3 linked regions of the Candidatus Palibaumannia cicadellinicola genome follow. The protein of the gene in region 2 interacts with the protein of the main gene of each other region in a pairwise test. Links are inferred from orthologs where the notes say so. Each region holds a gene or a part of one and is shown on either strand. Other genes may lie near its edges. The genes, in order: IM45_RS03570, ndk and ung.

What was found.
Region 1: the proteins of ndk (region 2) and IM45_RS03570 interact in binary tests that used the Escherichia coli proteins (3 or more experiments, as listed by UniProt). The link is inferred for Candidatus Palibaumannia cicadellinicola from one-to-one orthologs.
Region 3: the proteins of ndk (region 2) and ung interact in binary tests that used the Escherichia coli proteins (3 or more experiments, as listed by UniProt). The link is inferred for Candidatus Palibaumannia cicadellinicola from one-to-one orthologs.

What each region holds. Positions count from the first base shown.
Region 1 is NZ_CP008985.1:744,472-753,037, forward strand. What follows is about bases 5,713-8,566. They hold IM45_RS03570 (5-formyltetrahydrofolate cyclo-ligase), read right to left. Parts: upstream 7,511-8,566; coding sequence 6,914-7,510; downstream 5,713-6,913. Other genes in these bases: fbaA (class II fructose-bisphosphate aldolase), read left to right, coding at 5,713-5,952; rpiA (ribose-5-phosphate isomerase RpiA), read left to right, coding at 6,177-6,836; zapA (cell division protein ZapA), read right to left, coding at 7,547-7,867; ubiH (2-octaprenyl-6-methoxyphenyl hydroxylase), read left to right, coding at 8,285-8,566. Outside these bases: dacB (serine-type D-Ala-D-Ala carboxypeptidase), read left to right, coding at 1-319; Obg family GTPase CgtA, read right to left, coding at 409-1,479; rpmA (50S ribosomal protein L27), read right to left, coding at 1,574-1,849; rplU (50S ribosomal protein L21), read right to left, coding at 1,873-2,184; ispB (octaprenyl diphosphate synthase), read left to right, coding at 2,383-3,354; IM45_RS03555 (phosphoglycerate kinase), read left to right, coding at 3,587-4,783; more of fbaA, read left to right, coding at 4,876-5,712. UniProt on the Escherichia coli protein: Involved in the removal of 5-formyltetrahydrofolate.
Region 2 is NZ_CP008985.1:6,510-15,098, reverse strand. Bases 3,261-6,137 are described here. They hold ndk (nucleoside-diphosphate kinase), read right to left. Parts: upstream 4,977-6,137; coding sequence 4,545-4,976; downstream 3,261-4,544. Other genes in these bases: IM45_RS00030 (IscS subfamily cysteine desulfurase), read right to left, coding at 5,018-6,137; ispG (flavodoxin-dependent (E)-4-hydroxy-3-methylbut-2-enyl-diphosphate synthase), read right to left, coding at 3,261-4,284. In the rest of the region: pgi (glucose-6-phosphate isomerase), read right to left, coding at 1-113; ribosome biogenesis GTPase Der, read right to left, coding at 180-1,598; hisS (histidine--tRNA ligase), read right to left, coding at 1,848-3,140; more of ispG, read right to left, coding at 3,163-3,260; more of IM45_RS00030, read right to left, coding at 6,138-6,181; suhB (inositol-1-monophosphatase), read left to right, coding at 6,494-7,264; glyA (serine hydroxymethyltransferase), read right to left, coding at 7,283-8,536. UniProt on the Escherichia coli protein: Major role in the synthesis of nucleoside triphosphates other than ATP. The ATP gamma phosphate is transferred to the NDP beta phosphate via a ping-pong mechanism, using a phosphorylated active-site intermediate.
Region 3 is NZ_CP008985.1:703,166-711,864, forward strand. Bases 5,632-8,618 are described here. They hold ung (uracil-DNA glycosylase), read right to left. Parts: upstream 7,483-8,618; coding sequence 6,781-7,482; downstream 5,632-6,780. Other genes in these bases: nadK (NAD(+) kinase), read right to left, coding at 5,632-6,068; grpE (nucleotide exchange factor GrpE), read left to right, coding at 6,152-6,751; nadB (L-aspartate oxidase), read right to left, coding at 7,550-8,618. Also shown: IM45_RS03340 (translocation/assembly module TamB domain-containing protein), read left to right, coding at 1-2,191; ppa (inorganic diphosphatase), read right to left, coding at 2,248-2,802; IM45_RS03355 (proline--tRNA ligase), read right to left, coding at 3,028-4,755; more of nadK, read right to left, coding at 5,121-5,631; more of nadB, read right to left, coding at 8,619-8,699. UniProt on the Escherichia coli protein: Excises uracil residues from the DNA which can arise as a result of misincorporation of dUMP residues by DNA polymerase or due to deamination of cytosine.

The sequences.
Region 1 (8,566 bases), 740 kb from region 2 along the record:
ACAATATATCGGTCAGCATGATCAGGTACTCAATTTCATCTCTATGCTACCATTAGCTGGTTATGACGGTACGCTGATGTTTCGTACTGGCCTGCATAAAGCAGGATTAGACGGTAAACTTTCAGCAAAAACTGGCTCATTACAAGGTGTCTATAATTTAGCTGGTTTTATGACGGTCTCTAGTGGTCAGCGTATAGCGTTTGTCCAGTATCTTTCTGGATATACAGTTTTGCATTCACCGGAAGATTCGTATGCATATAAAATACCGTTAGTTCGTTTTGAATACTGGCTATATAAAACTATTTATCTTCATAACTAAAAGTTACTCGGAATTCAAAGACAAAATTTATGAAGGATAATATATATGCTATAGTAAAATCTACAAAAGATAGTTTTATATGATCAAATTTATTCCCATATTAACTTTATATTATCTGGTATTTTTTGTGCGGCGTACTGATGTTTTTTGTGCTCATTCATAAATAACATTATATCCCAACATAACGCCTTGATGCCGTTGCGATTTACGGCAGAGATTAAATAGTAGCTATTTGTTTTGGGTTCGTTAATTGTATTTATAATAGCTTTAGCATGAGCCATAGCTTTAGTTTTACCTAAAAGGTCTATTTTATTAAATACTAACCATCGTGGTTTAGCTGCTAGCGTTTCGCTATAGTTCTTTAACTCTTGAATAACAAGATGAGCATTTTCTAATGGATCTGATTGATCTACTGGGGCTAAATCAATAATGTGCAAAAGGATCCGGCAACGTTCTAAATGTTTTAAAAATCTAATTCCTAGACCAGCGCCAGAAGCGGCACCCTTAATTAATCCTGGAACATCCGCTACAACAAAACTCTGTTTAGGTTTCATTTGTACGACACCAAGATTAGGTACTAGAGTTGTAAAAGGATAATCCGCTACCTTGGGTTTTGCAGCTGATACCGCTCGAATAAATGTAGATTTACCAGCATTAGGTAAGCCTAGCAAACCAACATCAGCTAACAACATGAGTTCTAGCTGAAGCTGACGTATCTCGCCTTTAATACCAATAGTTTTTTTACGTGGTGTACGGTTGATCGAAGATTGAAAATTAGTATTACCTAAGCCATGCAAACCACCTTTTGCAACTAATAAACGTTGTTTATTAACAATCATATCATCTATAATTTCATTAGTACTTTTATCAAAAACTCTAGTACCTACTGGTACTTTAATAATAATATCTTTACCGCGTTTACCAGTGCAATTACTGCCTTGACCGTTTTTACCATTTTCCGCATGAAAATTATGTGTAAAACGATAATCAATAAGGCTATTAATATTTTCATCAGCTTGTAGCCACACGTTACCGCCATCACCACCGTTACCGCCATCTGCCCCACCAAATGGAAGGCACTTTTCGCGGCGAAAACTAACGCAACCACTGCCGCCGTCGCCGGCAGCTACTAAAATAGCTGCTTCATCAATAAATTTCATTAATCCTCTTTTTAAAAAGTTTGATGATAGTCGCTGATATTAGGTACTATAAAGAATAATAATAAAAATTATTTATTGTTTATTTTATTAGTAATTACTTAATTTCGTTAATAACGTTAACAACGTGACGTTTTTTATGTTTCAGACGATTATTCTTAACTTTAAACTGTACTTTACCCTCAGTTAGAGCAAAGATAGTATAATCTTTACCACAGCCTACGTTCGTTCCTGGATGAAATTTAGTTCCTCGCTGACGTATAATAATACTACCTGCTTTTACTATTTCATCACCAAAAAATTTAACGCCTAGTCGCTTACTTTCTGAGTCACGACCATTGCGTGTAGAGCCACCAGCTTTTTTATGTGCCATAAGTATACTTTAAATTTATTAAATTAAACTTTAATACTAGTGACTTCAACTTCGGTAAACCACTGACGATGACCATGGTGCTTACGAGAGTGTTTACGACGACGAAACTTGATAATGTTTAATTTTTTACCCCTACCGTGAGCAATTACTCTTGCAGTAATTTTGCCATGATTAATTAGAGGATTACCGATATGAATATTATCGCTAGTAGTTATCATCATAACTTCGTTAAATTCGATAGTACTATCAGTTGCTATGTTCAGCTTTTCAAGGCGGACAGTTTGACCTTCTCTTACTCGGTACTGTTTACCACCATTTTGAAAAATTGCGTACATAAAAAACTCCTTTTAGTCCGCTTTTTCTGTTCACAACAATAATAATATGATACGTGAAAATTTGATTCAAAACAAGTTTTTATCAGGTTTTTACTTCTGATTTTTTTAAGTACAATCAGCAAAAACATTTTTGCCATTTAATTTTATGTGTTATGTGCTGCATTACATATAACGTCACACTAAAATAGTGAAAATATAATGAATATCAAACAAATTCTCGAAATAATAGCATCCGATATGGCAAATGTTGATACGATGATTTATGAACAACTTAATTCTGATATCGTTTTGATAAATAAACTAGGACACTATATTATCAGCGGGAGAGGTAAGCGCATTCGTCCAATGATCGTTGTACTAATAGCTCGGGCATTAAACTATGATATTAAACAGCATGTAACTGTTGCGGCACTAATCGAATTTATTCATACAGCTACATTACTTCACGATGATGTCGTAGATGAATCTAATATGCGTCGTGGTAAAGCAAGCGCTAATGCTACATTTGGTAATGCAGCAAGTGTATTAGTCGGTGACTTTATTTACACACGTGCTTTTCAGATGATCATAGCACTCGAATCACTACGAGTACTGAAATTAATGTCTGAAGCAGTAAACATTATTGTAGAAGGCGAAGTACTACAATTAATGAATTGTCACGATCCAGACATTACTATCGAAAATTATATGCAAATTATATATAATAAAACTGCAAAATTATTTGAAGTAGCTTCTCAATCGTCTGCGATTTTGGCAGGTGCACTTCCATATCAAGAAGTGGCGTTACGTGATTACGGCCGCTATTTAGGTACTGCTTTCCAACTAATTGATGATTTACTAGATTATGGTGCTAATGGTAATCGGATAGGAAAAAATACTGGAGATGATCTAAACGAAGGAAAATCTACCCTACCTTTACTACATGCTATGCATAATGGTACTCCTGTACAGACATCACTTATTCGTCAAGTAATTGTACAAGGTAATGGTCGTAATTTTATGGAAATGATATTAGAAACCATGCATCAATGTGGTTCATTAGAATATACACGTAAATGTGCTGAAGAAGAGGCAGATAAAGCCATCACTTGTCTTACTTGTTTATCCCCTTCTCCTTATCGTGATGCTTTAGAAAATTTGGCACACTTAATAGTACAACGTAGCTTTTAATAGCTTCTATAAATTGAAATAAATTTATTTATATCAAACATGTCTCATGATTATAGCACTTAATAGAAAGTGAAAGATGATTGTGTTGATTAAATACTTACTACAGCTTTGGTAGAAAGACTCGATAATAACTGAATCTATAGTAGTTAATCTTATTAAAACTAAGATAGCTAAAAAATATTCAGTACTGACTTGAGGTCAGTTTACGAGCTCAAATATAAGAAGGTGAATTATGGCAATCATTCAGATGATAGATTTAAATTTAATGGGTAAACGTGTTTTAATTCGCTCTGATCTTAATGTACCAATTCACAAAGGTGAAATTACTTCACATGCTCGTATATATGCGTCTTTACCAACTATCAAAACAGCTCTGAAACAAGGCGCAAGTGTAATGGTTACTTCTCATCTTGGCCGACCTATAGAAGGTCAATACAACGCTGAATTATCATTACAGCCAATAGTAAATTATTTAAAAAAGAAAATTTCTGCTCCTATTAGGCTTGTTAAAGATTATCTCAATGGTGTAGAAATTTCTGTAGGAGAACTAGTAGTATTAGAAAATGTACGTTTTAATAAAGGTGAAAAAATAAATGATGATAATTTAGCAAAAAGATATGCGGCATTATGTGATATTTTTGTGATGGATGCTTTTGGCACTGCTCATAGAGCTCATGCTTCTACTTATGGAGTAGGAAAATTTGCGCCGATTACCTGTGCTGGCCCACTATTATTTGATGAATTAAAAACATTAAGTACAGTACTACAAAATCCAGAACGTCCAATGGTTGCTATCATTGGTGGTTCTAAAATATCGACAAAACTAACGATACTTAATGAACTTTCAAAAATATCAGATCAAATTATCATTGGTGGAGGTATCGCAAACACTTTTTTTGCGGCACTAGGTTATAATATTGGTTTATCGTTATTTGAAACTAATTTACTTACAGAAGCAAAACAATTACTAAACAGTAATAAAATTTATATTCCTACTGATGTACGCGTAGCTACTAAATTTTGTGAAACAGCTATAGCAACCTTAAAGTCTATCAAAAATATTCAGCCATATGAATATATTCTTGATTTGGGTGATGAATCTGCAGCTAGTTTAGCAAACATGTTAAAAAATGCTAAAACTATTTTGTGGAATGGCCCAGTTGGAGTTTTTGAATTTACTAATTTTCGTAAAAGTACTGAGATATTGGCTCGTGCTATCGCTGAAAGTAATGCGTTTTCTATAGCTGGTGGTGGCGATACACTAGCAGCAATTAATCTTTTTAAGATTGCTCATAATATATCTTATATTTCTACAGGTGGTGGTGCTTTTCTCGAGTTTATCGGGGGAAAAACACTTCCTGTAGTCGTAATGCTTGAAGAACGTGCAAAACATTTAGAATACGTAGGAAAAAACGATGCAAAAATCTAGCTTTACTACATTTGTTAATCAAATAATACTGAGATAGTAATACTCATATATTTTATCTTTCACTTGATTTTACAAAAGTAGGACCAAATTATATGTCTAAAATTTTAGATTTTGTAAAACCAGGAGTGATTACTGGTGATGATATTCAAATAGTATTCGCTATCGCAAAAGAAAACAAATTTGCTTTACCTGCTGTTAACTGTATCGGTACAGATTCTATTAATGCAACATTAGAGGCAGCTATGAAAGTAAGTGCACCTATTATTGTCCAATTTTCTTATGGCGGTGCAGCTTTTATGGCAGGTATGGGTATTAAAAAGGAAAGCAAGACTACTTCAGTACTAGGAGCAATATCCGGAGCCCTACACGTGCATCATATAGCAGAATATTATGGAGTGCCGGTCATACTACATACTGATCATTGTTCTAAAAAACTATTGCCATGGTTAGATGATCTCCTAATAGCTGACGAAAAACATTTTATGACCACTGGTAAGCCACTGTTTTCCTCACATATGATTGATCTATCTGAAGAATCATTAGATGATAATCTAAAAATAAGTGCTGAATACTTAGCTAAAATGGATAAGTTAAACATAACACTAGAAATAGAATTAGGATGTACTGGTGGTGAAGAAGATGGTGTCGATCATCGTTTGATAGATCATTCAGTGCTGTATACCAAACCAGAAGATGTTGCCTATGCTTACGAAATACTAAATGCAATTAGCCCACGCTTCACAATCGCAGCTGCTTTCGGTAACGTTCACGGTGTGTATCAACCAGGTAATGTACAGCTGAGACCTAAAATTCTTGAGAACTCACAGAAATACGTTTCTAAAAAATTTGGACTTCCGACTAATGTTATCAATTTAGTATTTCATGGTGGTTCTGGCTCTACGCTAGAAGAGATTAAGGAAGCAGTAAGTTACGGTGTAGTAAAAATGAATATTGATACAGATATCCAGTGGGCTACTTGGCAAGGAATTCTGCAGTACTATGATCAGAATCAAAAATTTCTACAGAGCCAATTAGGTAACCATGATGATATTAATAAACCCAATAAAAAATTTTATGATCCACGCACTTGGATTCGTGCCGGACAGATATCGATGGTGAACCGTCTTGAATTAGCTTTTCAAGAACTTAATGCGATTAATGTGTTATAGTATTAATATAAATATATATAGTAACAACAGTGATTCTGTACTAATAGCTGTTAAACATATCAAATAAATTCATATAGATGATCAATTTCAGTTAGTAACCTAATCTTAAATTAGTCGATTTTTTGTAGAGTAAAAATAACAAGTTTATTACTATACTTGACATCTTTGCTCAATTGTTTGACATAAGGGCTTGATTAATTTGTATATCAAGTAGAATAACAACGATGATGCAGGATGAACTGAAAAAAGCTGTGGGTTGGGCCGCCCTAAAATATATTCCGTTAGGGACTATCGTAGGAGTAGGTACTGGTTCTACGATCGCTCACTTTATCGATGCTCTTGCGACAATCAGGAATAATATTAAAGGTGTTGTCTCTAGTTCTGAAGTCTCAACAGAAAAATTAAAAAGTCTAGGTATCTTACTATTTGACCTCAATGATGTTGATTCACTAGATATATATGTTGATGGTACCGATGAAATTAATAGCAACATGCAAATGATTAAAGGTGGCGGTGCAGCTCTGACCCGTGAAAAAGTTATTGCCGCGGTAGCACGTCAATTTATTTGTATTGCTGATATTAGCAAACAGGTTCAGATATTAGGACACTTTCCTTTACCAGTTGAAGTTATACCTATGGCTCGTGCTTGGGTTACACGAGAATTAATCAACCTTACTGGTGGTTTACCTAAATACCGTCATGGTGTTGTTACTGATAACGGGAATATTATTTTAGATATACATCACTTACATATTTTAGATGCTATTACATTAGAAAATATTATTAATAATATACCAGGAGTAGTCACCGTCGGACTTTTTGCTCGTCGTAGAGCAGATATAGCTCTTATTAGCAACCCACAGGGTATTAAAGTAATGAGCTGACAATCTTGATTATTATCAAGAGATATCAGTTATCTAACTAAGTAACATTAGTTAACTTATTGTAAGTACTTCTAATATTATTTACTCCAGCGCCAATAGCAAGAAGGAGTAATAATTTCTGGTAAAGAAATATCCCATTTTTTGATTGGTAGAGCTTCATTTTGATATTGACAATCATGCGCTAAACCTATAGGAAAAAAATATTGGTCTTGACGCCAATTTTGCAAAGTACGATCATAAAAACCACCACCCATCCCTAATCGATGACCATAGATATCAAAAGCTACTAGTGGAACAAATAGAATATCTAATTGGTCTAACGATAATAAAGTTGTAATATCTAGTTGAGGTTCGTAAATATTAAAATTATTAATTACTAATGATGTAGTAGGAGTATATTGAAAAAATAGTAAATGCCCGGTAGTAAAAGGATGCGGTACCGGTAAATAAACTTGCTTACCTTTTTTCCATAAAATATCAATCAATGGATTGGTATTGATTTCGCCATCAAAAGAAAGGAAAAGCGCTAACTTATCCGCTTCTCTAATACGCGTCTCTTGTAAAGCACGAATAACAACCATATGAGCTGCTTTATTTTGCTGCTCGGTCGTTAAAGTACGACGTTGTAAGCGAATATTTTTTCTAATAATTTGTCGCAGTAGATGTTTATCCATATCGATTACAAAACTACAGATAATAAATTAATTCTCTTAGGTACTAGAACGTTTTTTCATATGTTCTTGCTTCATTAATGCTTGTTCAATAGTTTGTTGTAATAGTAGCATACGTTTTTCTATCTTAGTTTTATAATTACTTCTTTTAAGTTTTTCTTGCGTTAGTTCATGACAAACATTGAGTGCAGCTATAAAAACTAGTTGTTCAGTATTGGTAACTTTAGTTTTAACTTTGAGTTCTTGTAACCGTTTATTTAGATCTCCTGCTGCTTGATTTAGCGCTTCTTGTTGTTCTATAGGACAACTTACTCTTAAAGTACGGTTCAAAATATTGATTTCTACCGGTTGTGCGGACATTTGAGCTTCCTATATTTTGACCGTATAAAAGTTTACCTTTGTGACATTAATGGAAGTGTACTAAAACGGTCACTATAATCGATCTTATTTAAAATAGCAGTGATAAATAAGTGATTTTTAGCAAAAGCTATTATTAAGATAAAACATAGACTCACTTGATATAAAGAAAATCTTTTATTTAAATTTTAAATTTATATTTCTTTTAACTGAGATAAACAAAAATTAGTTTTGGTAAAAGACTAAATGATATAATAGGTAATAATATCTATTTATTTAATAATAAATAGATACTGCTATCGTATTCGTACTTATCAAAAGTTATTGACATAATCTTTGTACATAAACGATCAAGTAGAATGACATTCTATACTAGTAAAAAAAATTTTTGCTACGTTAACATTGACGGTGCGCTAAATGATGACAGTTAATATTATTGGTGGTGGGATGACCGGTGCAACGCTTGCACTAGCACTTTCTAAATTAACTCAAAGACGTATTCTTATTAATTTAGTAGAAGCGATTATACCAGATCAATGTATTCATCATAGCTTAGGTGCACGTTCGATAGCTATTGCGCATGGTACTATTTGTGAATTAAAGTCCATCGGAATTTGGTCAGCACTAGCCTCTTGTGCAACCGCTATCACCTACGTAGAAGTAAGCAATAGTAGTTATTTTGGTAAAATCGGTATTGCTGCA
Region 2 (8,589 bases):
AAACGTTGTGGATCTTGCGCAAATAGATCTCTGATATGTACTTCTTTTATACTATCGAAATGTTGTTGTAGGTCTTTCCAGGCCGTGGTATTACTAGGATTGATATTTTTCATCAAAAAACCTCTAGAGTGGAAAAGCGTATGTTATATCCAACGAACATCGATTTTTTATTTGGTTAGTTATGGGTTTGATTTAAGATTACTAATCAGATGATGATTTAATTTTTTTTGCCCTAACTGATGACGACTATCAACGAATGGATTAGCTGGCTCATTGAACTGAATACGAATAGGTGTACCCATAATTTTTAATGAACGACGGAAATAATTTATCAGATAACGTTTATATGAGCTAGGCAGATCTGTCACTTGGTTACCATGGATTACTACAATTGGTGGGTTATACCCACCAGGGTGTGCATACTTAGGTTTCACCCTATGACCACGTACCAGAGGTGGTTGATGTTCGTTAACTGCTATGCGCATAATACGAGTCAGTTGTGCAGTACTGATACGCTTAGTTGAGCAACGATAGGCTTCGTTTACCGAATTAAATATATTATCGATGTTGTTACCATACAGCGCAGAAATAAAGTGTACTCGAGCAAAGTCTATAAAGCTCAAGCGCTGATCTAAGGTATCTTTTACTTGATTACGTAGATCAATAGATAAACCATCCCATTTGTTTACAGCAATTACTAGCGCGCGGCCACTATTAATAATAAAACTTAGTAGCGATAATTCTTGATCAGAAATACCTTTACAAGCGTCTATTACCAATAGTACTACATGAGAGTCTTCTATAGCCTGCAGAGTTTTTATAACCGAGAATTTTTCTACTGTTTCGGTTACCTTGCTACGCTTACGTAACCCAGCGGTATCTATCAGTACATATTCACGCTCAGCACGAATCATAGGAATATAGATACTATCACGGGTAGTGCCTGGTATATTGAATACCACCACACGCTCTTCACCGATAATACGGTTAATGAGCGTGGATTTACCAACATTAGGACTACCAACGATTGCAAGCTTAATTGGTAGCAATGGCGAATATATGTGTTCTCTTTTTGCTAGAATCATATCTTTTGTCAGAAGATTTTTTTGCACTAGGGGCAATATAACGGCTTTTAACAAAATATTAATACCGCGTCCATGCAATGCAGCAATGGGAAAAATGTTTCCCATATTAAGAGAGTAAAAGTCTCCTATAGCTTTAATTGTATCGATGCCGTCAATTTTATTTACTACTACGAACGTTGGTTTTTGCCGCTTACGTAGATGCATTACAATGTTTTGATCGTCTGGTATCAACCCGATTCTACCATCTACTATAAATAGTATAACATCTGCTTCTTCCATCGCTATTAGCGATTGTTTAGTCATATGGATTGCTACTCCTTCTTTAGCGCCACTGATACCTGCGGTATCGATCACGATAAATTTGTAACCTTGCCATTTAGCATGACCATACTTTCGGTCACGCGTCAGCCCTGGAAAATTGGCAACTAGCGCATCACGCGTGTGTGTTAATCGATTAAATAAAGTAGATTTACCTACATTAGGATGCCCGACTAACGCAACAACTGGTATCATTGTCATATTCCTCGTCATATTTATCATGAGTAGTTTCAAACATATAAACTATGCTCTTTTTGCCTTGTCTATATATATTTTATCACTTCCTAGAATAGCTATAACTAAAGTAATAAAATTTGAGCGACTGACTTATTTTAGATTTACTAGATAGATACTACTGTAATGAACTTATCAATAGTGTTTTATTACGACCATGTGATATAGATGGCGGGGCATCTAGGTTACCATCTATTGAATTATGGTTTACTAGATTAAGTTACGGTGTGGAATAAAAAAGGCTATACGAGCAGCAACATCACTCTGTGCTAAGGTTTCTTGATTACCGGTCGTAAGATCTTTGAGAATGACTTCCTGTGCTGCTGCTTCGCTTTCGCCTAGAACTAAAGCTATGCGGGCGCCGTATTTGTCTGCGCGCCCAAACTGCTTTTTAAAACTACCACCTCCGCAATTTATCATGAGACGTAAGAAAGGTAATGCATCACGCACTCTTTCTGCTAGTAGCATTGCAGCAAACTGTATATTTTCACCTACAGCTACTAGATAAGCATCTACCCGTGATTTTACTGAAAAGCCAGGATTTAATCCTTGCATTAGTAGTACTAAACGGTCAAGTCCTATAGCTATTCCAATAGCTGGTGTAGCACGTCCCCCAAGTTGCTCTACCAATCTATCATAACGACCCCCGGCACAAAGAGTTCCCTGGGAACCTAAATTATTTGTAACCCATTCGAATACCGTGTCGTTATAGTAATCTAAGCCGCGTACTAAACGCGGATTAATAGTATAATTAATTCCTGCTATGTCTAAAAATTTACATAGACCAGAAAAGTGTGTACAAGCATTATCGTCAAGATAGTCGGCTAAAACAGGTGCATCGTTAAGCAATCTCTGAATATTAGTATTCTTAGTATCAAGTATACGCATAGGATTAGTATGCATACGGCTACGACAGTTTTCATCAAGATGTTTCTGATGTTGTACTAAAAATGTTACCAGCGCTTTACGGTAACGAGCACGATTATCTAAAGAACCGATAGAATTTAGTTCTAGTCTTACGTGTTCGCTTATACCTAATGTTTGCCACCATCGCATAGTGAGCATAATTAATTCGGCATCAATATCAGGACCTTGCTGGCCGAATACCTCAGCGCCCAACTGATGAAATTGACGATAGCGGCCTTTCTGTGGCCGTTCATGTCGGAACATTGGACCAATATACCACAAGCGTTGTTCTATATTGTTGTATAATAAACCATGTTCTATACCAGCGCGTACACAACTAGCCGTACCTTCTGGACGTAGGGTAAGGTGATCGCCATTCCGGTCTTCGAAGCTATACATTTCTTTTTCTACGACATCTGTTACTTTACCGATAGCACGTTTAAATAACAAAGTTTGCTCAATAATTGGCAGACGAATTTCACGGTAACCATAACTGACGAGCACTTGTTTTAATAAGTTTTCGAGATGCTGCCAGAATATAGTCTCTTCAGGCAAATAGTCGTTCATACCACGAATGACTTGTATTCTTTTAACCATATCGAAGATTTATATTCCTAGATTATTTATCAATTAGATTAATTGCAATTTTATTGTTATCATTTAGTATCATCGCTTTCGCACGGATACGAGCTTCAAGCTGATCAATAATGAATTCGTTATCCAAACGATAATGCTGTCGAACACCGTCTTCGTAAAAACCGCTTGTATTATGTCCTCCAGTTACTCCGATCGTTGACATGAGTGCTTCCCCCGGACCATTGACTACGCAACCAATAATCGAGACATCCATCGGAGTAACAATATCTTCTAGCCGTTGTTCTAAGGTGTTAACTGTACCGATGACATCAAATTCCTGACGAGAACAGGTCGGACAAGCTATAAAGTTAATGCCTCTTGCACGGATTCTAAGGGACTTAAGGATGTCAAATCCTACTTTTACTTCTTCTATAGGATCTGTAGCTAAAGAAATACGTAAAGTATCACCTATACCTTCACTGAGCAATAATCCTAATCCGATAGCAGATTTAACTGCGCCGCTACGCGCACTACCAGCTTCAGTAATACCAAGATGCAATGGTTGATCAATCTGCGAGGCAAGCAGGCGGTAAGACTGTACTGCAAGGAATACATCAGAGGCTTTTACACTAACTTTAAATTGGTCGAAATTAAGTTTATCTAGAATATCTATGTTACGTAAAGCTGATTCTAGTAGTACTTCTGGAGTAGGCTGACCGTACTTAGCTTGTAGATCACGCTCAATAGAACCAGCGTTAATACCAATCCGGATAGGAATGTTATTGTAACGAGCACAATCTACTACTGAGCGGATACGATTTTCATTGCCAATATTACCAGGGTTAATACGTAGGCAATCTACTCCATATTCAGCTACTTTAAGTGCTATACGATAGTCAAAATGTATATCTGCAATTAAAGGAACATTAATTTGTTCCTTAATCTGTTTCACTTTTTCTGCAGCATTCATAGTCGGTACGGATATACGAACAATATCTACTCCAACGCGTTCTAAGGCTTGAATCTGTTTCACCGTAGCTGCAACGTCAATGGTATTAGTATTCGTCATAGACTGTACCGTAATTGGCGCTCCATCGCCTATTGGTACATTACCAACATAAATACGTTTCGATTTACGACGGTGAATAGGTATAGAATCATGCATGACTTTTAACTCAATACTTATCTGAAGAGTATTAACGTATGTAACTGAAAATTATTACTAATACTAATATTAATTAAAGTATTGCCTAAAATAAGATTAAATATTAGAATAATTATTCATAAACATATTATTTGCCACAAAATGTTAAGGATAATTTATATTCACTAATAGTCAAAATTAAAAACACATCAGGCTTAATGATAACCAAAATAACTAATATATTATTATGAATGTAATCAAATATTAAAGTGAGTCTTTGATTAAAGCATACGTACACAAACTTCACTTATCGTAAAAAAATAAGCGATTTCACAAATGGCAGCAGCTGCTGTTTCAGAACCATGGACTGCATTTTCTATGATGCTATCAGCATAGTCTGATCGTAAAGTACCGGCTAGAGCATCAACTGGGTTAGTTGCTCCCATTATATCACGGTTACAACGTATAGCATTTTTACCTTCTAGTATTTGTACTACTATAGGACCAGAAATCATAAAATTAATTAGACATTCGAAAAAAGGTTTATTTTTGTGCTGACTATAAAAACCTTCGGCCTGCTTGCGGGTTAGCTGTAGCATTTTCATGCCTACAATATTTAGACCGGCGCTTTCAAAGCGATTAATTATGGCACCTATGATATTCTTAGCAACAGCATTAGGTTTGATGATAGAAAGCGTGCGTTCTATAGTCATATAATTTTTATCCTGAATTATTTTTATTATTTTTTTTTGAATCAGATATTCCGCGCAATGGCACGCTGACAAATAATAGCACGCTGAGTTTTTTTAATAGCGTAATCTATCTCTTCTTTTGTGGTAAAACGTCCTAGAGAGAAGCGGATTGAACTATGGGATAGTTCATCATTGAGACCTATTGCACGTAGTACATAGGATGATTCAAAATTAGAATAAGTACAAGCAGAACCTGATGAAACAGCCAGATCATTTAAAACCATAATTAGTGATTCACCGTCTACATGGCTAATGCTTACATTAAGTAATGTAGCAACACAGTGTGCTAAATCTCCGTTTACTGTTACACCTTCTATCTGTTGTAAACCTTCCCATAAGCGGTCACGTAATACTCGTAAACGTAACATATCATTAGCCATTTCTTTTTTCGCAATCCGATAAGCTTCTCCCATACCAACAATCTGATGCACTGGTAAAGTACCTGAACGCATTCCACGTTCATGCCCTCCACCATGAATTTGTGCATCAATACGTACCCTGCGTTTACGACTAATATATAAGCAACCAATACCTTTAGGACCATATAGTTTATGACTACTGAATGACATTAAATCGACAGGAAGTACTGTCACATCTATCGGTAGTTTACCTATACTCTGGGTAGCATCTACATGGAATATAATATCATTATTTTGGCATATTTGTCCAAACGCAGCGATATTCTGAATAATACCTATTTCATTATTAACATGCATTAGGGACACTAGGATAGTATCATCTCGTAGAGCATCACTAAGTTGTTGTAGCGAAATTAAGCCATGTTTATCAGGTAACAACCAGGTTACACTGTATCCATGTTGTTCTAGATACTTGCAAGTATCTAGAACCGCTTTGTGTTCAGTCAAACTAGTAATAATATGACGACCTTTATCATGGCTAGCTTGGGCAACTCCTTTTATAGCTAGATTATTTGACTCAGTAGCACCAGAAGTAAAAATAATTTCGCGAGAATCAGCTCCAATCATAGCTGCAATATGATTACGAGCAATATCAACGGCTTCTTCAGCTAACCAACCATAGCGATGAGAGCGAGAAGCAGGGTTGCCGAAAATACCGTCTATAGTGAGATAAGATATCATCTTTTCTGCCACTCTTTGGTCGACCGGAGTAGTGGCAGCATAGTCTAGATAGACCGGTAATTTCATGATTAATTAACTCCAAGTACTATAAAAATTACAAATAGGGAGTATCATATTCCTATGATTTTTATCAGTAATATTTATTATTTGTTGTTTACTAATTATGCAACATCAAATAATACTCTATTCTGTAGTAGCGTTGCTAGCGTATGAGTGGTACCTAATTTGAATACTTATTGTGCTATGTAATTAGATATTAATACAAACTAATAACTAGTATAGATATTTTACTACTGTCATGATAAATCTGATACTGAATAATTTTATTTTTTTACATATGTTAGGTTTGTTTTCAACTATTTTTATTGGACGACAAACATGCATCCTATGCTGAATATCACTATTCGCGCAGCGCGAAAAGCAGGTAATTTTATCGCGAAAAATTATGAAAAACCTGATACTTTTGAAGCGAATCACAAAAGTAAGAATGACTTTTTAATTCAGGTTAACCACGAAGCAGAACGTTTGATAATTGAAATCATCCGTAAGTATTATCCTCAGCATACAGTTATCAGTCAAAAATACGGAGCACTACTTGGCACGACTCACGATATCCAATGGATTATTCATTCTATGGATGGGATTGATAACTTTATTAACCGTATTCCTCATATTGCTGTTTCCATCGCAGTACGTGTAAAAAGCCATACTGAAGTAGCCGTAGTCTACGATCCGATACGTAATGAACTATTTAGTGCTACCCGTGGGCAAGGTTCTCAGATGAACGGCTATCGCCTACGTTGTGGTATTATGAAAGATCTAGAGAATACTATTCTAGCTATTAATTTTCCTTTAAAACAAAAACAACATTTTATGAATTATATGACTTTACTAAGTAAATTATTCGTACAGTCCGTAGATTTTCGATGTACAGGATCAGCGGCACTAGATCTAGCTTATATTGCTGCCGGTAGAGTAGATGGCTGCTTTCAAATAGGCTTAAAGCAGTGGGATGTCACCAGCGGTGAGTTGCTGGTGCGAGAAGCAGGCGGCTTAGTGACCGACTTCACAGGTGAAAATAATCATCTACTTTCTGGGAATGTTGTTGCTGGTAATCCGCGTGTAGTAAAATCTATGCTTAATCCCTAATGTAAAATTAAGCTACGCTTACGCATAGACTGGATAGCGAGCGCAGATATCCAGCACTTTTTTCTTAGTAGACTGAATCACAGATTCGTTATTAATATTTTCTAGCACATCACATATCCAGCTAGCTAAATTATGTACATCTGTTTCATTTAAACCACGGCGGGTCACAGCCGGAGTCCCAATACGAATACCAGATGTTATAAATGGGCTTTTTGGATCATTTGGAACACTGTTCTTATTAACAGTAATATTAGCACGACCTAGAGCTAAATCAGCCTCTTTACCGGTGATATTTTTATCAACTAAATTTAGTAAAAAGAGGTGGTTATCCGTACCACCAGATACTACGTTAAAACCACGATTCAAAAAAATATTAACCATTACTTTGGCATTTATTATTACCTGTTGCTGATATTTTTTAAATTCTGGCTCCATAGCTTCTTTTAGTGCGACTGCTTTTCCTGCTATTACATGCATCATTGGACCGCCTTGCGCACCAGGGAACACTGCTGAATTAAGCTTATTATACATTTCCTCACTACCGCCTTGAGCGATAATCAATCCGCCGCGGGGACCAGCTAGGGTTTTATGTGTTGTAGTAGTTACTACATCGGCATAAGGCACTGGATTAGGATAAACACCAGCAGCTACAAGGCCGGCAACATGCGCCATATCAACAAAGAAAAAAGCACTAATACTATCAGCAATTTGTCGCATTCTAGCCCAATTAACCACACGAGAATAAGCAGAAAAACCGCCGATAATCATTTTGGGCTTATGTGTCATCGCTAGTTCAGTTAGCTGATCGTAGTTAATATAACCATTTTTATCAACACCATAAGAGATAACGTTATACATTTTTCCGGAAAAGTTTACAGGTGAGCCGTGAGTTAAGTGACCGCCGTGGGAAAGATTCATCCCTAGTACTGTATCGCCCGGCTGTAATAATGTTGTATAGACAGCAAAATTAGCTTGTGAACCAGAATGTGGTTGTACATTAGCATAATCAGCACTAAATAATGCTTTAGCACGTTCTATAGCTAATTTTTCTACTATATCCACGAATGCACAACCACCGTAGTAACGCTTACTAGGATAACCTTCAGCGTATTTATTAGTTAGTAAGGAACCTTGTGCTTGCATTACCCGCGGGCTAGTATAGTTTTCAGATGCAATCAATTCGATATGTTCTTCCTGACGTATAACTTCTTGCTCCATTGCCCACCATAAATCTGCATCGTAATTAGCAATCTTTATATCACGTTTTAACATTTGTTCTCCTCACAACTATGGTAATCAAATATCGTAATATTAGTACTAGTAAT
Region 3 (8,699 bases), 700 kb from region 2 along the record:
TATACTGAATATCGATCCTATTAAAAAAGAAATAGTTCAGTTAAGCATCAGCGGTAGTTTACGTGATGAACTACATACAATGATTGATCTTTCTGGCTCTGTCAAAGCTAAACTCGCTATTAATATTAAGATGATACAGTTAGGAGCTCATAAGTTCGCGCTACCGCCGGAAGTTAATCATCAGCTTAGATTAAGTTCCGGCGGTAGCGCGCGTGGGAGTCTCAAACTCAGAGGTGATATAAGCATCAGCTCGCAGCAAGTACTAGTAGACTGTCACATTAGCTCGTTACGCTGGGCTGATTTAAACATTAGGGACATTACTTTACAAGGGATAATATTATCAGGAGAAAGTCTTAGTGGTTACCTGCACTTGCAAATCGCTCAATTGCAGCAGAGGCAATGGTTATTACGTCAGCTAATTTTTACAGCTACCGGAGATGAGAAGCAGCATCAGCTAACATTGATCATGCTTGGTAAACCAAAGATAGCAGGTCAGTTACAAATACAAGGTCATTTCGATAGCACACATCAGCTATGGCATGGTGTACTTAGCCAAACTAGTTTCACAACCACTATCGGAGAAATACTAAAACGATTGGTGCCTAAATTTCAATTTCAATCTAATATGCAGGCTAGCGGTTTTGTTACAGGTAGCGCAGAGGTTGGTTGGGAAGCTGGCAGTAAACTACCGCATGCCAAAGTTGGACTTTTCGGCCAGAATATCAAAATCAGTCAGATAGTACCAGTACCGGGAAAAACCTGGCAGGTATTATTAGATAGGCTCATATTAAATGCAGGATTCGATAAAGATCAGGCACACTTTAATTGGTTACTAAAAATAGCTAGTAACGGTCAGTGTAACGGGCAATTACAAGTAGTGCATACTAAAAAAAAGCATAATATTAACGGTAATATTAATATTCAAGATATCTCTCTAGCGCTACTGAAGCCCCTCTTCGGGCGTGGAGAGAGCGTAGAAGGTATGCTAAATGCAGCCTTATTGATCAGCGGCAATACTAAGTTACCACAGCTTGACGGTCAGCTAAGATTAGAACAACTCATTATAAAACACACAGTAATACCTTGTTCTATGACAGAAAGCCGGTTAACACTGAATTTTTCAGGTACTAAATTAGATTTGCATGGATTGATTAGTACCAAACATGGACAAGTTAATATCATCGGCCACGCTAATTGGAACTGTGTTGATGTTTGGCAAGCGCGTATTGCCGCCTCGGGTAATAGAATGCGCATTACTATGCCGTCGATAGTACAGATAGTACAGTTAGATATATCTCCTAACATTGTTTTTGAAGCTACTCCGACGTTATTAACCCTTAACGGTAAGATAGACATTCCCTGGATGCGCATTAAAGTGAAAGATATGTCGGAAAGTACCGGGAGCATTTCATCTGATGAGGTACTATTAGATGAGCAACTTAAATTAGTGACAATGCGAGCACATGATCAAAGTATTGTTATTCCTATCATCACTAACCTATTAGTCCATGTTGGGAATGACGTACAAATCAATGCCTTAGGTTTGAAAGCTAATCTTTCAGGTGACCTAAAAGTAACTCAAGATCAAAAAAGACTGGGTATTAGTGGGGAAATAGATATTCCATCCGGCTATTTCCAAGCTTATGGTCAGGACTTAATCATAACTCAAGGCCAACTGCTCTTCTCTGGACCCATAGATCAGCCTTATCTCAACATCCAAGCGATCCGTGATCCAGAGTATACTAAGGATAATGTAATAGCTGGCGTACAAGTTACTGGTCCAGTTTACCAACCGATACTAGATGTATTTTCTAATCCGATTAAATCCCAGCCAGAAGCGCTGTCTTATTTATTAAAAGGCCACGGTATTGATGAAATGAGTACTGATCGTAATATCATGGTAGCAATGTTAATTAGAATGGGAATGGTACAAAGCGAGCAATTTTTAGGTAAAATTGGAGATTTATTTGGGGTGACTGATCTAGCTTTAGATACCCAGGGTAGTGGAGATAGTTCCAAAGTAATTTTCAGCGGATATATTGCTCCTAGATTACAGGTTAAATATAATCTTGATATTTTTGACTCACTAGCAACGTTAATCTTACATTACCGCTTAATGCCTCAACTTTATTTAGAAGTAGTATCTGGTCTTAACCAGGCACTGAACTTATTTTATAGATTTGATTTTTAAATACTTATGGTTGTAGTAAAGTATATTACTGAAACTTTATTATTTTTGATACCTATTTATCTTCCTTCGTTATGAGCTAAGTTTTGCTTTGCTCGTGAGAAGGATAGCATAATCTCTCTTTTAGCATCTTGAGCGTTTTCCCAGCCGTCTACTTTAACCCATTTGCCAGCTTCTAGATCTTTGTAGTGCTCGAAGAAGTGGATAATCTGCGCCCGCAGTTTTTGTGGTAAGTCTTCAATATCTTTTATATTTTCATATTCATTCGATAACGTAGTGTGCGGCACTGCGATCAGCTTAGCATCTTCACCAGATTCGTCGGTCATTTTTAGCATACCAATTGGACGGCAGCGGATTACGGAACCTGGTTGTAGTGGATAAGGTGTTGGTACCAGCACATCTACTGGATCACCGTCTAGCGATAAGGTATGGTTTATGTAACCGTAGTTACAAGGATAAAACATCGCAGTGGACATAAAACGATCAATAAATAACACTCCTATTTCTTTATTTACTTCATATTTAATCGAAGCAGCCGTATTTGCTGGAATTTCTACCACCACGTAAATATCATCTGGTATATTTTGTCCTGCAGGTACCAAATTTAAGCTCATGTAACTTTCCTTCAATATAATTTATCCGTAGTTAGCCTAAATAAGTGACAATAAAAAGCAGTTTTCCCTAAAGTAATTGATCTATTATAACATAGTGTAGTAATATGTGTACTAAAATTACGGTGAGTGGCGCAGCCTGGTAGCGTAATACGTTCGGGACGTATTGGACGGAGGTTCAAATCCTCTCTCACCGACCACAGAATAGGTACATAATACACAACATATTCAACTCATGCCCGTAGCTATCTCAGCAGTTAGAAACTCTACGATAGTACTAAGTTTCATGATCTTTTTTTCACCGCTACGGCGATTTTGGTATTCTATCTCTTCAGTATCTAGATTACGATCGCCTATGACGATCGTATGTGGCACCCCAATCAGTTCAATATCAGCAAACATAACGCCCGGACGTTCTTGTCTATCGTCTAATAGTACGTCGATGTGGTTAGTGCGTAGTAGATTATAAAGTTGTTCTGCGGTGTTTTTAACCCGAAAAGATTGATGCATATTTATCGGCAAAATAGCCACATTGAAAGGTGCTAGTGCTTCTGGCCATAAAATACCGCGCTCATCATGGTACTGCTCTATAACTGCGGCAACGACACGAGTAATACCGATGCCATAGCAGCCCATCGTGACAATCTGATGATTGCCGTCTTTGCCTTGCACCGTAGCTTTTATAGCTTCGGAATATTTGCTTCCTAGCTGGAATATATGTCCTACTTCAATCCCGCTTTGTATTAGCAGAGTTCCCTGACCATCCGGACTAAGATCACCATGAATTACTTTTCTAAGATCTGCCACTTCTGGCAAACATAGATCTCGTTCCCAGTTAATACCGAAAAAGTATTTGCCATCAATATTAGCGCCGGCAACGAAATCGCTCATTAACGCAACACTATGATCAATCACCAATGGCAATGGCAAATTCACCGGTCCTAGTGAACTGGAACTAGCGCCGATAGCTAAGCGGATCTCATCTTCAGTCGCAAAAACCAGAGGAGTTGCCACCTGAGGTAGTTTTTCTACCTTAGCGTCATTGAGATAATGATCGCCTCGTACCATCAGCGCTACCAACGGTAGATCCGCATCTTTTTTAGCACGAACAATAATCATCTTAATAGTTTTTTCTATCGGTAAGCTAAATTGTTTCAATAATTCAGCAACAGTGGAAATACCAGACGTATCTACTAAATGCATTTTCATACTAGGTTGATCACATTTAGTAGATGATACCACAGCTTCCGCAATTTCAATATTAGCAGCATAATCAGAAGTAGTAGAAAATACCATATGGTCTTCGCCATTACCGACTAGTACCTGGAACTCATGTGATACGATACCACCTATCGAGCCGGTATCCGCCTGTACCGTGCAAAAATCCAGACCCATACGGGTAAAAATTGCGCTGTAGGCACGATACATTGCGTCATAAGTTACTTGCAGCGACTCTTGATTAGCATGAAAAGAGTAAGCATCTTTCATTACAAATTCACGCGAACGCATCACGCCAAAACGTGGACGAACTTCGTCACGGAATTTTGTCTGAATCTGGAATAAATTCAGTGGGAGTTGTTTATAAGATCTAACTTCATTACGAATTAAATCAGTAATAACTTCTTCATGAGTCGGTCCTAGAAGAAACGCACGAGCGCTTCGATCGGTAAAACGTAGGAGTTCCTGACCATATTGTTCCCAGCGTCCACTCTTCTGCCACAAATCTGCTGGCTGTACTATCGGCATGGATACTTCGATAGCTCCAGCATTGTTCATCTCTTCTCGCACGATGTTTTCTACCTTACGTAGTGTGCGTAGACCAGTAGGCAGCCAAGTATAGAGACCTGATGCCAATTGACGAATCATTCCTGCGCGTAGCATCAATTGGTGGCTGACCACTTCTGCATCTACGGGAATTTCCTTAAGAGTAGAGAGTAAATATTGGCTAGTACGCATGCTTATCTCCTTCTAGTCTAGTCTTAGCCGACCTAATTAAATAGAGATGTAGATGCGCATAATATCTGAAACCTTTTGCAGTAGAATGCCGAAGACCGGACTCGAACCGGTACACCTAAAGGTGGTTGATTTTGAATCAACTGCGTCTACCAATTTCGCCACTTCGGCCTTGAAAGATCTTCGTAAGTGAAGATAGATAAACTTACTATTTACATAAACTAATTTACTAGTATTAATACCCGTACTAATCAGCTACGGGTATTGGGTAGAGATAAAAATACCATGAATTTATATTCTATCGTAACCTCATTTGCAAACCAAGTTTTTTATGTTATTACTTGATATTATTGATTTAATTACTGAGTTTAGATTGGCTTAATAGCCTTATTTGAGCAAAAAATTTTTGACCAGCCTAGTTTACGGCTTAAAGTATGAAAATAATTATAATCATTCGGATGGATCAAATATAGGTAGTAATTGCTACGGCGGATTACAATTTCATCTCCATCATGGATGGGAAAGGTGATCTGACTATCGCAGCTAATTTCTACATCAGGCTTCCATTCAGCAAATTTAAGTCTGATAGTACTGCTACCATGGATAACTAACGGACGGGAAGAAAGAGTGTGCGGAAACATAGGTACAAGTGCTATCGTATCCACAGTAGGGGTAAGGATAGGACCTCCAGCAGAAAGAGAGTAGGCAGTAGATCCGGTAGGAGTAGATATAATCAGTCCGTCGGCACGTTGTGAAAATGCGAAGTGATCATCGATATAAACATCAAATTCAATCATATGTGCGACCTTACCAGAATGTAGCACAACTTCATTAATAGCGGTACTAGGTTGTCCGCATATGTTGTTACGACAAATACGCGCTTCTAGTAAGAAGCGTTTATCACTGTGATAATTACCTGCTAAAACATCGGATAACTGTGTTAACGCTGAGTCTGGGTCTAAATCAGTGAGAAAACCCACATTACCACGGTTGATGCCAATAACTTTTATATAGTAGCGGGATAAAATCCGCGCTGCACCTAGCATATTACCGTCACCACCGATAACAATCGCTAGGTCTGCCTGCTGGCCTATATCTGCTAAACTACCGGTTATAGTATCGTATAATTCCAAATCACTAGCAATTTTATGTTCTATGATAACTTTTATACCCTTTTTTATTAACCAATAATATAGCATTTCATGGGTAGCTAGTGCATTTGGATAGCCGGGATGGCCGACAATACCAATAGTTTTAAAAGTTGCCGTAATGTTCTTGGTGATATCTGCGTTTGTTTTGTCTTTTGCCAGTTTCATTATGTTTCGTCCCTTGAATCCTTACTATTTATCCCCATAATAACCGGACTCGTAAGAATAATGCTGAAGCGCGGAGAAAACGTATGATGAGTCAAGAAATAAACACTCCTGACGAGCAAGTCTCACAAGATCACCAAAAAGATCAAGCACAAGCACAAGCACAAGTAGAAGTCGCGCCTGAAATGGTTGAAGAAGTGGTCGATCCTAGAGATGAGCGTATTGAAGAACTAGAAGTAGAACTAGCACAGTTGCAACAGCGCGAACGAGATTGCCTACTACGTGCTAAAGCAGAAATAGAGAACATGCGCCGCCGCAGTCAGATAGAAGTAGAAAAAGCCTATAAATTTTCTCTAGAACGTTTTGTCAGTGAATTACTACCGGTGATTGATAATTTAGAGCGCGCATTGGAGATGTCAGATAAATCTAACAGCGATCTAACTTCTACCATTGAAGGCATTGAGCTCACGTTGAAATCTCTGCTAGATGCTGTACGTAAATTTGGGCTCGAAGTTATAAGTGAAATACACATTCCATTTAACCCAGACGTACATCAGGCAATTACCATACTCGAATCTGAAGAGCATGAACCTAATAATGTCATAATCGTTATGCAGAAAGGCTATACTCTAAATGGTCGTCTTATTCGCCCGGCTATGGTTACAGTATCTAAAGCAAAAAGTTAACTATTTAACATTGACTCGGTACTATACTACTATATTTTGTTTATGTGGTTCACGTGATGCCACCCTATGGGTAGTTTTGGCTCCCAGTTTATGGTAGTTTTACCTTGTTCTTTTAGCAGAGTATTAACCTTTGAGAAATGATGGCAACCAATAAAGCCGCGATGCGCGGACAGCGGAGATGGGTGTGATGCTTTTAGAATGTAGTGGCGTCTCACGTCTATTATTTTGCTTTTTGTGTGCGCATGATTACCCCATAGAAGAAAGATAATGCCTTCACCTAGGCTATTAACTAAAGTAATCACTTTATTGGTAAAAATTTCCCAACCTAAGTGGGCGTGGGAATGTGCTTTGCCTGCTTCTACGGTTAATACTGTATTGAGTAGCATTATTCCCTGTGTTGCCCAACTATGTAAATAACCATGTGGTGGTATAATAAAGCCAGGTATATCGTTCTTTAGCTCTTTATAGATGTTTATCAGTGATGGTGGTATAGGTACACCAGGCGGTACAGAAAATGATAAACCATGGGCTTGCTTAGGCCCATGATAGGGATCTTGACCGAGGATAAGAACCTTAATAGTATTAAGTTCCGTCAGGCAAAAAGCTTTAAATATATCGTTCTGCGCTGGATAAATAGTAACGCCTGCTGCCCGTTCGCTAGCTATAAAAGCTAATATGTTCTTAAAATAAAGCTGTTTTTTTTCCTCCGAAATCATATGCAGCCAATTCATATTTTGTCCATTAATCATCTGATTAAGTTTCTATTCTATTATTCACTAGTATGTTGATCTTTTACTTTTATCCTGATCCATAGTAATAAGCCTTCCTTCCTGGTTGTAGAATAGTTGGTTGCGGGTTGGGCTGCATAGTAGGATAATCCAGCGTATAATGTAACCCGCGGCTCTCTTTGCGTAAGAGGGCACTTTTAACAATCAGTCCCGCTACTTGAAGTAGGTTACGTACTTCTAGTGCAGCGTGAGATATCCTAAAATTAGAGTAATACTCATTCATTTCTTTAGTAAGAAAGTTGATACGATATAGTGCACTCTCTAATCGTTTTGTTGTGCGCACAATACCAACATGATCCCACATCAATAGCCGCAGTTCTTGCCAATGCTGCTGTAAGACTATCTCATCACCATAACCAGAGTTACTAATAGAGCTATGATTCCAAGAAGGTAACTGATGTTCTTGTTTTACGAAAGTTGGTAAGCGGTGCAAAATATCTACAGACGCAGTCCAGCCATAGACTAGGCACTCAAGCAAAGAGTTGGATGCCAGTCTATTAGCACCGTGTAGGCCGGTATAACTTACTTCGCCGATAGCGTAAAGCCCGTCTAGATCGGTACGTCCATGTTTATCGACCATAACACCACCGCAGGTATAGTGTGCTGCTGGAACTATAGGAATCGGTTGGCGAGTTAAATCGATATCTAGCGTACGTAACTTATCATAGATCGTAGGAAAATGATGGCGAATAAACTTCTCAGGCCTATAGCTGATATCTAAATACATACATTTTGCCCCTAAACGTCTCATTTCGTGATCGATAGCGCGCGCCACGATATCCCTAGGTGCTAGTTCAGCTCGTAAGTCAAAATCAGGCATAAAGCGGCTGCCATCCGGTCGATATAGGTAGGCGCCTTCGCCACGTAGCGCTTCTGTTAACAGAAAATTACGAGCTTGCGGATGGAATAATGAGGTGGGGTGGAACTGATTAAATTCAAGATTTGCAACTCGGCACCCAGCACGCCAGGCCATTGCAATACCGTCACCAGATGAGATATCTGGGTTAGTGGTATATTGATAAACTTTGGAGGCTCCGCCTGTTGCTAGTACGACGGCGGCACAAGCATAGCACCGTTCCACTTTTTCCTGGGATCTATTCCAGATATAGGTGCCAACCACCCTACTGGGGCCGCACAGACCTATTGTATTCGAGGTAACG